3 regions of the Paenibacillus sp. EB106-06-01-XG199 genome follow, and region 1 is predicted to be linked to each of the others. Evidence: predicted binding sites of a transcription regulator. Region 1 holds the regulator's gene; each other region holds the start of a gene.
What was found. The regulator NrdR, encoded in region 1, represses ribonucleotide reductase genes. The targets are predictions, from matches to a motif close to AACACNATATATNGTGTT.
Positions count from the first base shown of each region.

Region 2: nrdI (class Ib ribonucleoside-diphosphate reductase assembly flavoprotein NrdI) is a predicted target of NrdR. The motif match lies at 1,769-1,786, and genes of this name have one in related genera.
Region 3: AC3WT9_RS09865 (adenosylcobalamin-dependent ribonucleoside-diphosphate reductase) is a predicted target of NrdR. The motif match lies at 2,205-2,222, and genes of this name have one in related genera.

Region 1 is NZ_JBYTDQ010000016.1:49,185-53,930, reverse strand. Features, by position in the region: gene AC3WT9_RS32265 (oxidoreductase) at 471-1,307, opposite strand; gene AC3WT9_RS32260 (MerR family transcriptional regulator) at 1,399-1,791, shown strand; tRNA gene AC3WT9_RS32255 (tRNA-Lys) at 1,989-2,061, opposite strand; tRNA gene AC3WT9_RS32250 (tRNA-Ala) at 2,072-2,147, opposite strand; gene nrdR (transcriptional regulator NrdR) at 2,316-2,792, opposite strand; gene AC3WT9_RS32240 (alpha/beta-type small acid-soluble spore protein) at 2,955-3,173, shown strand; gene AC3WT9_RS32235 (lytic transglycosylase domain-containing protein) at 3,268-3,831, opposite strand; gene coaE (dephospho-CoA kinase) at 3,831-4,424, opposite strand; gene AC3WT9_RS32225 (manganese efflux pump) at 4,434-4,746, opposite strand, start outside.
Region 2 is NZ_JBYTDQ010000001.1:945,683-950,428, forward strand. Features, by position in the region: gene AC3WT9_RS04420 (LysR family transcriptional regulator) at 1-133, shown strand, start outside; gene AC3WT9_RS04425 (MFS transporter) at 261-1,433, opposite strand; gene nrdI (class Ib ribonucleoside-diphosphate reductase assembly flavoprotein NrdI) at 1,873-2,232, shown strand; gene nrdE (class 1b ribonucleoside-diphosphate reductase subunit alpha) at 2,219-4,303, shown strand; gene nrdF (class 1b ribonucleoside-diphosphate reductase subunit beta) at 4,344-4,746, shown strand, end outside.
Region 3 is NZ_JBYTDQ010000002.1:859,244-863,989, reverse strand. Features, by position in the region: gene AC3WT9_RS09875 (YqhG family protein) at 1-193, opposite strand, end outside; gene AC3WT9_RS09870 (DEAD/DEAH box helicase) at 193-1,935, opposite strand; gene AC3WT9_RS09865 (adenosylcobalamin-dependent ribonucleoside-diphosphate reductase) at 2,349-4,746, shown strand, end outside.

The DNA of each region.
Region 1 (4,746 bases):
TTGCGTAAACGGTACGAAGTTATTTTTTACAGTACAGTGATTACAGACTACTGCTTGAGGAGCATCCCGATGTTTTCGACTATCAGCAGACGCTAAATGATGAAATGCTGATTGTAGTCACTAACTTCTCTGCACAAGAGCAGACCGTCGTCTTGGATGCCGCCTTCAAAGCCGATCCTTCTGGTGACTAATTATCCTTCCTCAGAGCGAACCCGAAACAATCTGAAGACAGGACAAAGACCGCCTTATGGATTACATGCTTTCCATCACAAGGCGGTCTGTAGGTTCCCAGAACCCGTTGCAGTATCTTCTAATTATCTACAATTGCGTTTGACAGTCTCGTTCATGTCAGCGATTGGAACACCGTCCCGTTCGCGGAATGTCCACACCAAGCGCTCACGTCGACCTGTGTAAAAAACGAGGGCATCCCAACCAGCCATTCATGGCTTTAGGAACTCCCCCCATTACTTTTAATAATCGGTGCTAATTGTTATATCATGGTAGGTCGAAAATAACTTTTGCATACCCGTTAACTTTTCCATTGCCCGCTGATAGGCATCACTCCCTAAAAGAATTCGCAAAGGAACATCACCACGATTCACCAGATCATATATTACCTTGGCAGCTTTGTTAGGGTCTCCCGGCTGGTGTCCAGATAATTCTCTAAGGTTTTTGATATTTTCACCTGCCGTTGCTTGATATGCTTCAATAATATTTTCATTTTCAGTTGCAGATCTGCTTGCAAAATCCGTGTTAAAATCCCCTGGTTCTACCAAGGAAATATTAATTCCTAGAGGCTTAACTTCTTGACTTAAACTTTCGGAAAAGCCTTCTAAAGCGAACTTAGTGGCATGATAGTATCCGAAACCTGCAAATGCACGTAAACCGCCTAGAGAAGATATATTTAAAATAGTTCCGCTCTTTTGCTCTCTCATAATTGGTAGCACATGATCTATCATGTGCTTGACTCCCCAGAAATTAACAGCAAACATATTTTCAATTTGCTCATCATCAGCATTTTCAACAGGTGAGAAGTAGGCATAACCTGCGTTATTAACAAGAACATCAATTCCGCCAAACTTTTGCTTGGTTGCTTCAACAACACTTTTAATGTGCTGACTGTTTGTGACGTCTAAGGGTAAAACCAAAAGATTGTCATTCTCCTGAGCGCCAGGCAGGTAAAGTTCTATGTCTAGCGGATTACGCGATGTTGCTACTACTTTGCACTTTTTAGCTATTAGCTCTAAAACTATGGCTTTCCCTAGTCCAGTCGAAGCTCCCGTAACAAACCATACCTTATTTTCCACCAATCATTATCCTTTCTCTATCAAGCATTTATAAGTTATGATAAATATACAACCTGAGAGTTACTCTCAGTCAAGAGAAAGGAAGCATATCATGTACACCATTAATGAGGTAGCAAATTTCACAGGGTTATCTCCCCATACTGTAAGGTTCTATGCTAAAAAAGAGCTATTTCCAAATATAATCAGAAATCATCAGAATGTACGTCTTTTTTCCTCAAAGGACGTGGAATATGTTGAAATCGTCAAAGCACTGCGCATGACAGGTATGTCGCTTGAGAATATCAAACAATACATCGATTTATGCGAACAGGGTTCAGATACCGTGGAAGAACGCTATAACATCATAAGAGATCAACAATTATTGGCAGAAGATTACCTTCAAGAAGTCACACAACAAATTATGTTGCTACGAAAAAAAGTTAATTATTATCAACAAGCTATTAAAGAGGGTGAAGAAAATATAATTTGGAATCCTCACATATGAAAGTTGAAAGACACAAGTGGTATGAAAAATGGATTGTCCCAACTGTTCATTAAACAAACGTTTTGTGAAATAATGAACGTTCTATTCTAAGAAGAAATGAACCAGTGGTTTTAAACAGATCTGTGTTCCCCGCTTCTGCTTCATCCTCCCGCTTCCCGAAACAGCAAAGAAACGGCATTTCTGCCGTTTCTTTAGGATGGACTCTCAGGGGCTCGAACCCTGGACAAATAGATTAAGAGTCTACTGCTCTACCAACTGAGCTAAGAGTCCATATGAAATTTGGTGGAGCCAAGGGGGATCGAACCCCTGACCTCATCGCTGCCAGCGATGCGCTCTCCCAGCTGAGCTATGGCCCCATGTGGCTGATTTAGAACTACAACTATGTATTCTAAAATCCGGACTGAGCTGTTAGCTCCCATCGCTTCGTCATGTTTAAGTTCCGTAGGCGACTTCTATATAATATAAAAAATCGCCTTCGGTGTCAACACTTTTTCAAAAAAAGTTTTTGGGGGTGCAAATTGCTTCTACAACCCCTCAAACTCCTCGGTGTTTTTAGAGAGCAGTCCCTTCAGTTCCTTCATGAACATGTTGATATCCTTGAACTGGCGGTACACGGAGGCGAAGCGGACGTAAGCGACCTCATCGACAGGGTAGAGCTGCTCCATGACCAGCTCGCCAATCTGGCGGCTCTCCACTTCGGCTAAGGCGATGCCACGCAATGACTTCTCCACCTCGGAGACAATAGACTCCAGACGCTCTACGGAGACGGGACGTTTCTCGCAGGCACGGATAAGGCCGCGCAGGATTTTGTCGCGGCTGAATTCTTCGCGGCTGCCGTCTTTTTTGATCACGATCAGCGGAGTTTCTTCAATCATCTCAAAGGTTGTAAACCGCTTGCTGCAGCGCTCACATTCCCGCCTGCGCCGGATGGACTTATTCTCGTTGGCCGGACGCGAGTCAAGCACTTTCGTATTCGTGTGATCGCAGTAAGGGCATTTCATAAGCCTCAAGTCACTTCCTTTTGTATTAATGGTCGCTTTCCGGTCCGGCAATACGCCGGCTACCAGTAGCTCTTTTTTCCAGAAAACACCGTTTATTTGTTGTTATGAATATGCCATGTCCAGCACATAATACTGTTACCAACCGATAGGAGGTGAACAGCAATGAGCCAAAACAACAGCTCCAATAACCTGGTAGCTCCAAATTCACGCGGTGCCTTGGAACAACTGAAATATGAAGTTGCCCAAGAACTAGGTATCACGCTCTCCCCAGATGGATACCAAGGCAATAAAACTTCTTACGAAAACGGTTCGATCGGTGGTTACATCACTAAACGTCTTGTAACCCTGGCTGAGCAATCACTGGCAGGTCAATACAAATAACCTGTCCCCATAAGCTTGCCTAAAGAAGTATTAAACGGCCCTCAAGGCTGTTTAATGCTTCTTTTTCGTACAAATACAGTCTCAGTCTTCTCCCTTAGAACTCGCTGTAAATCTCCGTGTACTGGTCGTAGTAATAAATGACTCGCTGCACATAATGCCGGGTCTCGCCAAACGGGATATCCTTCACGGAAGCCGCTGTACCGTCCCAATTGCCTTTTTCCAGCCAGCTCTTCACTTTCCCGGGGCCTGCGTTATAGGCTGCGATCACAGCGGTACGGTTGCCATCAAACTGGCGGGAAAGTGATGACAAATACCAGGTTCCAAGCTCAATGTTGGCCGATGGCTCCCTCTTCAATTGTTGAAGCGAGACATCCGGAAGCTTGGCCTTTTCAAGCGCCCACTTCGCCGTATCCGGCATCAGCTGCATGAGTCCCAATGCGCCTTTTTTGGACTCCCGGCCGGTCTTATAGTTCGTTTCCACCCGGATGATGGCTGCCACAAGGAACGGGTCCATATCGTAGGTACTACTGTGCTCACGAATTTCTGCTTTATAATAAATCGGATAAAACCAGGACATCCAGTTGGTACTTAAGAACAGGATTGCAGTGAATCCAACGAATAACAGGAGCAGCACTCTTTTTTTACGCAGCCATTTCATCATAGGCCCAGCCTGTCCCACAATACGGCAACCTGCTGCTCAGTTTGGGCAAGAGTACCGCTGTTGTCGATGATGTAGTCCGCTCTGCGGCGCTTCAGTTCAATATCCAGCTGGGCATCCAGTCTTCCTTGGGCCTGCTCCAGAGACAGCCCGTTGCGCTCCATCAGCCGGTCCAACTGGACCTCCCGGGGAACATAGACGACCACAATTTGCGCGAAAAGGTTGTCTAGCTCCGATTCATACAGCAGAGGGATATCTACAATAGTTAATCGCTGCGGGTCTTCTTGTTCCATTGTGTTCATACGTTTTTTGATTTCCTGGCGAATCGCCGGATGCGTCAACTGATTCAGTACCTGCAGGGCTTTCGGATCATGAAAAACGATCTCCCCCAGCTTGGTGCGGTTCAGTGTTCCATCCGGCAGCAAGATTCCTTCCCCAAAATGCAGCACAGCTGCAGCCAGCACCGGATGTCCCGGGAGCATGACTTCTCTGGCGATGGCATCAGCGTCCACGAGTCTTGCTCCCTTTTCCACAAACAGTGCGGACACGGTGCTTTTTCCGGAAGCAATGCCTCCGGTTAAGCCCATAATCATGTACTCACCTCATAATAGCTTCATTATTCCCATTGCAATTAACATTAACGCAGGCAGTACAGCAGCATGCTTCATCCAGTAACGACCAGACAGCTTAAGGCCTGTTCTCATGCCCAGCAGCAGAAAGGTTCCGCTGAACAGGGCGATCATAAGCGAGGTGGATACCGGACTGAATCCCAGCAGTGCAGCCCCGAGACCCGCTCCGAAAGCATCCAGCGACAGTGCTATTCCGAGCAGCATCGCTTCCATGGAGGAAATGCTCCCGGAGGCATCCATATCGGCCGAAGACGGCGTACGGAGAATCTGGATGACCACCCCGAGA
Region 2 (4,746 bases), on a different contig from region 1:
GGAGGAAGGTTCTCTCTTCGAGATTCAACTGGATGTTCAGCTTCCCCCAGCCCGGGTGGGCATGATGACCATGCGCAACATGCCGCTGACGACCGCAGCCAGCAAGTTCATTGAGATTACTAAGGGAGACTGAAATACATTGAGTATGATTGAATTTAGGATTTTCCCATTTCGGGGAGAACGTAAAAAGCCGCTATTTAAGCGGCTTTCTATTTGACCTTTATAAAAGGATCGCTCCTGCAGTTCCAAATGCGCTTGTCCTATTGAACCTTACGTTTGTAAACTATGTTAACCATTTCAGAAGATACCAGCATGATGCTAAAAAGAATGAGCAGAATAACAGGAACCATAATCATTCCCAATTGACTTGCAAATATCCCCATCAACGATGGGATAAGTGTTGAACCCGTATAAGCGCTTGCCATTGCAAGTCCAATGACACTTGGGGAAGCTATTTTGCCAAAACGTTCCGGTGTGGAATGAACAATACTTGGATAAATTGGTGCTCCGCCCAATCCTACAATAAATAGGGCACCTGCAGAAATCCAATAAGGGACAGGTAAAACAAGAATCAAAAGTCCAAAACAGCCAACGATTCCACCATATCTTATCAGGTTTTTACTGGATACGTTTGTCGACAGAAATCCTGATATGATTCTTCCAATAATAATTCCAATATAGAATAAGGAGGATAAGGCCGCTGCTGTGCCAGGAGAAACCCCTTTATTCCCAATAAAAAAAGATGCCATCCATAGACCAGCAGCTGTTTCCGAGCCATTGTAACAGAGCATGGTAACCATGGACATTTTCACCCCTGGGATTCGCAAAGCCTCCCTGTTACTGACAAGCTTCTTTTCATCGCTTCCCTCTTCTATTCTTCCCTTCTCAAAAATCTTCCATAAAGACAAAGAGGCCAATAATATCACTGCTATAGTAAGCAGAAGTAAGCCTACTGTAACGTATCCTGCACGCCAGTTGTTATCACGGTTCAGCCAAAACGACATTATAATTGGACCCGTAAATGCTCCAATTCCCCAAAAACAATGTAACCAGCTCATATGCTTGGCTTTGAAATGCAGTGCTACATAGTTACTCAGTGCAGCGTCCACGGAACCTGCTCCCAAGCCCAAAGGAATAGCAAGTAGAATTAGAAATATGAAATCTGATGAAATAGAGAATCCAAGCAAAGCAATAGTCGTAGAGAGTATACTGAACAAGGTTACCTTCCCCGTACCGTATCTGTGCAACAATCTGCTGGCAAATAAACTCGATATTACCGTACAGAATGAGACTATTAACGATATATAACCTGCCATTTCCGTTGTAGCACCAATATCGTCTTGCATAATGGGCCAAGCGCTGCCTAGTAAAGCATCTGGCAATCCCAGACCCATAAATGCGAGATAAATAATCATTAGTAATAACGTAACCATCTTTAGGGTTCTCCTCTATTGGGGTATTTGTAATCTGATCCAACTTCAAATCGAAACACAAATATAATAATATTGATATTCTTTCATGGGATCTTGCTATATTTTGATTGATTATAGCAATATTCAGTCAACGGACCGTATAAAGACCAGATAATAAGGTAATGGGTAGCCCCCTTACAAACGTGTCAGCTACTTCAGAAGTGGAAAAGTGCTTGCACCGCCTGAAGTTATGGGATTCCGCTCCTCTAGCAAAGCGCTTACTAGTCGGATTTATAACGAATAAGGCGGTTTGTCAATATTGACTTTCCAACATATAGTGATTAAAATAAACAACGCACACTAAATATAGTGTTAATATGATTTTTCAGTATTTAAAACTAAGCAATTCAATCTTTACAATTTTAAGAGTAGTTTCAATATTTACAGGGGGACTGACACCATGCTAGTCGCGTATGATTCAAAAACAGGAAACGTCAAACGCTTCATCGGCAAGCTGAAGCTGCCGGCTGTGCAGATTGAGGAGCATATGACGATTGACGAGCCCTATGTGCTAATTACATATACCACCGGCTTTGGACAGATTCCAGAGAAGGTGTCTGCTTTCTTGGGGAATAATTATGCCAATCTGAAAGGCATTGCTGCCAGCGGCAATAAGAACTGGGGCAAGCTGTTCGCAAACAGTGCAGACTTGATTGCAGACCAGTACAATGTGCCGGTTATCGGTAAATTTGAGTTATCGGGTACATTTGGCGATGTGGAACGAATTAAACAGGAGGTGAGCCGGGTTGCGGCATATTGAACTGAATAACATGTTAATGAAGCGGGACGAGAGCGGCTTCTTTCAACTGGACAAAGACCTTGAGGCAGTAGCCGAATTTATGCGGGATGTAGAGCGGCGGAGCCTGGTTTTTGCAAATACAAAAGCTAAGGTCGATTACATGATTGAACAGGATTTCTACGAGAACTTTTACGGGCAGTACAGCGTAGAGGAAATTGAGCAAGTCTACCAGATCGCCCATAGCTACAACTTCAGCTTCCCTTCCTATATGGCAGCTTCGAAATTCTACATGGACTACGCTGTAAAAAGCAATGACCGCAAGCAATATCTGGAGCACTACCCGGATCGTGTGGCGGCAGTCGCCCTCCACCTGGGACGCGGCAACGCCGATACTGCCGGAGTGCTTGCCCGTTCGATGATGGAACAGCGTCTGCAGCCGGCAACTCCTACCTTCCTGAATGCCGGTAAAAGCCGGCGTGGAGAGCTTGTCTCCTGTTTCCTTATCGAAATGGACGACTCGCTCAATTCGATCAACTACGTGCTCAATACCTGCATGCAGCTGTCCAAGATCGGCGGCGGTGTGGCAGTCAACCTGTCCAAGCTGCGCTCACGCGGGGAGACGATCAAGGGTGTCGAGGATGCAGCCAAGGGCATCATGCCTGTGCTCAAGCTCATGGAGGACGGCTTCTCCTATGCTGATCAAATGGGTCAACGCAAAGGCTCAGGAGCAGCCTACTATAACATTTTTGGCTGGGATGTCCTGGAATTCCTCGACAGCAAGAAGATTAACGCCGACGAGAAAACAAGGCTTAAAACTCTGTCCATTGGGCTGATCATACCGAATCGCTTCTATAAGCTGGCGAAGGACAATGAACCGCTGCATGTATTTGCCCCATATACTGTGTACAAAGCCTATGGCACACATCTCGACGATATGGATCTGGATGACATGTACGATAAGCTGCTGGCCGATCCGCGTGTCAAGAAAAAGAAGGCCATGAGTGCACGCGATATGCTGACCAAAATTGCCATGATCCAGCTGGAATCCGGCTACCCTTATATTATGAACAAGAGCAACGCCAATGCGGCCCATGCCCTGAAAAATGTCGGACAGATCAAAATGTCCAACCTCTGTACCGAAATCTTCCAGCTCCAGGAGACCACCGAGATTGCCGATTACGGACAGGAGGATACCATCCGCCGCGATGTAAGCTGTAATCTGGCTTCCCTGAATATTGTCAACGTGATGGAGCACGGCAAGATCCGTGAATCCGTACATGAAGGTATGATCGCCCTGACTGCCGTCAGCGACATGACCAGTATCTCCAATGCCCCTGGCGTAGCTAAAGCGAACAAAGAGATGCACTCTGTTGGTCTAGGCGTCATGAATCTTCACGGCTATCTCGCGAAGAACAACATCGCTTATGAAAGCGAGCAAGCCCGCGACTTTGCCCGGACCTTCTTCATGACAATGAACTTCCACTCCCTGGAGAAGAGCATGGAGATCGCTGCTGCAACCGGCAGATCTTTCCATGGCTTCGAGGCATCAGACTACGCCACCGGCGTTTATTTTGAGCGTTACCTGACAACGGATTACCGTCCGGCTACACCAAGAGTGCAGGAGCTGTTCGGGGATATGTATATCCCGTCGCCTGCAGACTGGGAACAATTGCGGGATGCAGTAATGTCTAACGGTCTGTACCATGCTTACCGCCTGGCGATTGCGCCAACAGCCAGTATTTCCTATATCCAGAATGCCACTTCGAGCGTTATGCCGATTGTGGAGCAGATTGAGACCCGGACTTATGCCAATTCAACCACATACTATCCGATGCCGTACCTGCGGCCGGACAATGTGTTCTTCTATAAATCGGCTTACCAGATGGATCAGTTCAAGGTCATTGACCTGATCGCGGAAATTCAGCCTCATATCGACCAGGGCATCTCGACCGTGTTGCATGTCAACAGCGATGTATCCACCAGGGAACTGGCCCGCTCCTACCTGTATGCAGCACATAAAGGACTGAAGTCGCTGTATTACACCCGGACCAAAAAGCTGTCCGTCGAGGAATGCCTCACCTGCTCGATCTAAATGGAAGGCTATTGCCGTAAAAAAAGGAGATTGCACGATTATGAGCGCTATTCAAGCCGTTAACTGGAACCGTCCCGACGACGATTTCTCATTGATGTTCTGGAATCAGAACATTATGCAATTCTGGACGGATGATGAAATTCCATTGTCCGATGATAAAATGTCCTGGCTCACGCTCAGTGAGCGGGAAAAGGACTCTTATATGAAGGTGCTGGGCGGACTGACACTGCTGGATACGATTCAAGGAGGGGTCGGCATGCCCCAGATTATGGAGCATGTTGAAGGCCTTCAGCGCAAGGCCGTGCTGGGCTTCATGGGCATGATGGAACAGATTCACGCCAAGTCGTACAGCAGCATCTTCACCACATTAGCCTCCACAGAGGAGATAGACAGTGTATTCCGCTGGGTGGAAGAGAACCCGTACCTGCAGTTCAAGGCGGAGA
Region 3 (4,746 bases), on a different contig from region 1:
ACGACAGCGTCTCCGGATCGACGCCGGTGCGCTCCACGAACCCCCAATAATAGGGCCGGTCGGTGAGCATCCGGTCGGCGCGCGGCGAGAGCTTCACCGTCACATGCAGCGGAGATACCTCAAGGATCGAGCACTCCGTTGCTTCCAGATAATCCATGACATGCTTGCGGACTTGTTGCGGAGAAAGGGTCATCAGGTGGCCTCGCTTTCATTCTGTATGCCTTGGGTCAGCTCGCTGATGGATTCGCCGATGTGGTCAAGTCCGCTGCGCAGCTCCTCGTCGCTGCGGGCTTCAAGCATGATTTTATAAAGGCTTTTCTCCAGCGATTCCTTTTTCTCGAAACGTTCCAGGATCACATCAAGACCCCCGATGACCATCTCGAACATGTTGATTTTCTCATGCAGCAGATGCAGAATATGCTCTTCAATCGTACCTTCTGTGGAGAGGTTGTAGATGACCACGTCGTTCTCCTGGCCCAGACGGTGGACCCGGCCGATCCGCTGCTCGACCCGCATCGGGTTCCACGGCAGATCGAAATTGATCATATGGTGGCAGAACTGCAGATTGATGCCCTCACCGCCGGCCTCCGTAGCAATCATCACCTGGGCCCGTCCACGAAAGAGATCCATCATCCAGTCCTTCTTGCCGCGGTTCATCCCTCCGGAGTATGACACACACTGCAGCCCGTGTTCACGGAAGTATTGCAGCAGATATTCCTGCGTGGCGCGGTATTCAGTGAAGACAATAACCTTTTCGTTCATTTCACGGATCAGCTCCATCGTTTTCTCCGCTTTGGTATTCGTCTTGACGGTGCGGATGCTCTGCAGCAGCTCCATCATCCGCTCCCGTTTCGGAGAATCGGCAGGCAGCTTTTTGATTAGGTTCACCAAGGTAATGAATACAGCATCGCGGCTGCTGCATACCTCACGCTGAAGCGTAACCAGAGAAAGCATGCTGCTGAGATTGCCGCCTGATTCCTGATATTGGTCTTTGACAAAGGCGGTAACGCCGTCATATAATACCTTCTCTTCCGGTGAGAGCGTGAGCGGTATATTGCGGACCTTGCGCTTGGTGAAGTTGACCGGGCCCTCGCCGCGGCGGTTGCGGATCATGACTTTAGACAGCTCGCCCCTCAGCTGGACTTCATTCTTCGGCTGGCGTTTGTCCACGACGAAATTAGCGGCAAAATCCCCCTGATTGCCAAGCTGCCCCGGCTTCAGCAGGGTGATCAGGTTGAACAGCTCGCCGAGGTCATTCTGTACAGGGGTGGCGGTGAGCAGCAGGCAGTACTTTTTGCGCAGCTGCTGAACGAACTGGTAGTTGGTGGACTTCTTGTTCTTCAGCTTATGGGCCTCGTCGATAATCAGCATGTCGTATTCGCAGCCGAGCAGCAGTTCTTTATGCGGATCACGTTTGGCGGTGTCCATGGAAGCGACCACAATGTCGTTTCCCCAGGAATAGGTCTTCTTCTGTGCTACGGCAGTTATGCCGAACTTGGCGTTCAGCTCGCGTACCCACTGCAGGACGAGCGAGGCGGGAACCAGAATCAGCACTTTGCTTACCAGTCCGCGTACCAAATATTCCTTAAGCACGAGACCGGCTTCGATCGTTTTGCCGAGTCCGACTTCGTCGGCGAGAATCGCCCGGCCCGACATTTCAAAGAGTACCTTATGAGCGGTATCAAGCTGGTGGGGAAGCGGAGACAGTCCTGACAAATGCTTCAGGCATTGCAGCTCGTCGAAGCTGGTGACAAGGCCCGATTCTTCACCCTGCACGGCAAGCCGGGATAACCTCAGGTCTCCCCAAGGCCCGCCTTTCTCCAGTCTCGACTCCAGATCATGCAGCCAGTTTCGCTCAAAGGATAGGGGAACAGGCAGCTGCGGTGCGGGTGCATTGACCTCTTGCGTCAGGGAATTGCGGGATAATTGCGTCATGTTGCAGCCTCCTCCGGCGCTGTATCATATCGAACTAGCGTAGAAGTAGTATGCGCGTAAAAGAGAGAATTCATAACCTGATATGGATTGCTAAAGAGTTGCGCATATTAAAGATTCACTCACCCGCAGATGAAACTTTTAGTTTCTGATTTTATAAAAAAACGAGCAAGAGTGAGAAAATGCGTCATGGATGCCGATTTTTCGCCACGGGGCTTCTTATATCGAAAAAGACCTCTGATACAATATGTGGTATAGTTTAAAAGCTGACGCACACAATATATTGTTACAAATGCTTGAAATATTGATTTATCAGAGCATTTGACGGTTATTTGTTATTGACAAGAGGAACTTCCTTTGCACAAGCAGGGCAGCTGGAAGTTTCTGTTGTGGGTCACAAAACGTAAGCCCACATCATGGAACGGAAGATTTACATATCATACATCCGGGAGGTTTTTCTATTGAGTACAGTGAAACGTAAGCAGCGCCTTGAGGGCCTTAGCGAGAAAATATTTTTGGACCGCTATGCGTGGAAGGATGCGGACAGCAATAATGCCAAGGTAGGCGATGTTGTTCTCGTCCTGACCAAAGACGACCCCAAATTCCCTACCAAGGAAGTTGGCGAAATTGTAGAGCGCAGCGGACGGATTGTTACCGTGAAGACACGCAGTGGTGAACTGGTGAAATCGGACGTAGAAAAGCTTACGCTTAATATAGAGAAAACTCCGGAGGAAATGTGGGACCGGCTCGCAGCCGCCATGGCTTCGGTAGAGAAAACGCCTGAGCTTCAGGAAGAATGGACAGGCAAGTTCCGCTCCATTCTCGATGACTGGAAGCTTGTACCGGGCGGCCGGATCGCCGCAGGCGCCGGTGCCAGTGAAGAACTGACGCTGTTCAACTGTTATGTAGTACCTTCGCCTAAAGACAGCCGCGGCGGAATTATGCAGACACTGTCGGAAATGACCGAGATTATGGCCCGCGGCGGCGGTGTGGGGATTAACCTGTCTTCGCTGCGTCCCCGCCGTGCCATCGTTAGAGGCGTGAACGGATCATCCAGCGGCTCTGTCTCCTGGGGCGGGCTGTTCAGCTATACGACCGGGCTGATTGAGCAGGGCGGCAGCCGCCGTGGCGCGCTGATGCTGATGATCAATGACTGGCACCCGGATGTGGTTGATTTCATTACTGTGAAGCAGACTATGGGTCAAGTGACCAATGCCAACCTTTCAGTATGCGTCAGCAACGCTTTTATGAAAGCTGTTAAAGAGGATCTCGACTGGGAGCTCGTATTCCCGGATACGACTGACCCTGATTATGATACGATTTGGGACGGAGACCTTGATAAATGGAAAGCGGACGGCCGCCGGGTCATTCCTTACCGTACAGTTAAAGCACGGGATGTGTGGCATACGATTATTGAATCAGCCTGGAAATCGGCAGAGCCGGGCGTCGTATTCATGGAATACTACAACCAAATGTCCAACAGCTGGTACTTTAATCCGATTATCTGCACCAATCCGTGCGGTGAGCAAGGACTTCCGGGCTGGGGCGTCTGCAACCTGTCCGCTGTCAATCTTTCGAAGTTCTACGACGCGGAGAATCATGATGTGGACTGGGCCGATCTGGCGACGACTACCCGTTATTCTGTTCGCTTCCTGGACAATGTCATTGACAAGACGCCGTATCATTTCCCGGAAAATGAAGCCAACCAGAAGCTGGAACGCCGCGTAGGCCTTGGAACCATGGGTCTGGCTGAGCTGATGATTAAACTCAACATCCGTTATGGCAGTCCTGAATCGCTGGAGTTTCTGGACAAGCTGTACGGCTTTATGGCCCGCGAAGCGTATCTGGCCTCAGCAGAAATTGCCGGCGAGAAGGGTTCGTTCCAGGCGTTCGAATCCGACAAATATCTGCAGAGCGGATTTATGAAAAACATCACCGAAGTTTATCCGGAGGTGGGTGAATCCATCCGCAAGCACGGCATGCGCAACGTTACCGTGATTACTCAGGCGCCCACAGGCAGCACCGGTACAATGGTAGGAACTTCGACTGGTATTGAGCCTTATTTTGCCTTCAAATATTTCCGTCAAAGCCGTCTCGGCTACGACGAGCAGTTCGTGCCGATCGCACAGGAATGGCTGGAAGCCCATCCGGGTGAAGAGCTGCCTGATTATTTCGTAACTTCGATGGATTTGTCGGCCAAGGATCACATCCGTGCGCAGGCTGCCATTCAGCGCTGGGTGGACAGCTCGATCTCCAAGACCGCCAACTGCCCGTCAGACTTCACTGTTGAAGAAACTGCCGAGCTGTACGAAATGGCCTTCGATCTGGGCTGCAAAGGTGTAACTATCTACCGCGACGGCAGCCGCGATGTGCAAGTGCTGGAAACCACGAAGAAGGAAGACAAGAAAGAGGCTCCGGCAGCGGAAACGGCTGCACCGGAAGCAGTAGAAGCTGCACCGGCCAGCGCAGTTGTGGCAGCGAGCCCTGCGCCACAGGCCAATGCCAATGTTGTTGACAAGCAATACAAGAAACGCCCGCAGGTGCTGCGCGGCGCAACCTATAAGATCAACACGCCATTCGGCATGGCGTATATCACCATCAACGACCTGGATGGCATTCCGGCAGAAATCTTCCTGAATGTCGGCAAAGCGGGCTCCGACGTCTTCGCCATGGCGGAAGCATTGGGCCGTGTCTGCTCGCTGTTCCTCCGTTACGGCGACCACGGCGAGAAGGTCGAGCTGCTGATCAAGCATCTCAAGGGCATCGGCGGCTCCGGTGCCATCGGCTTCGGCGCGAACCGCGTCGAGTCCATCG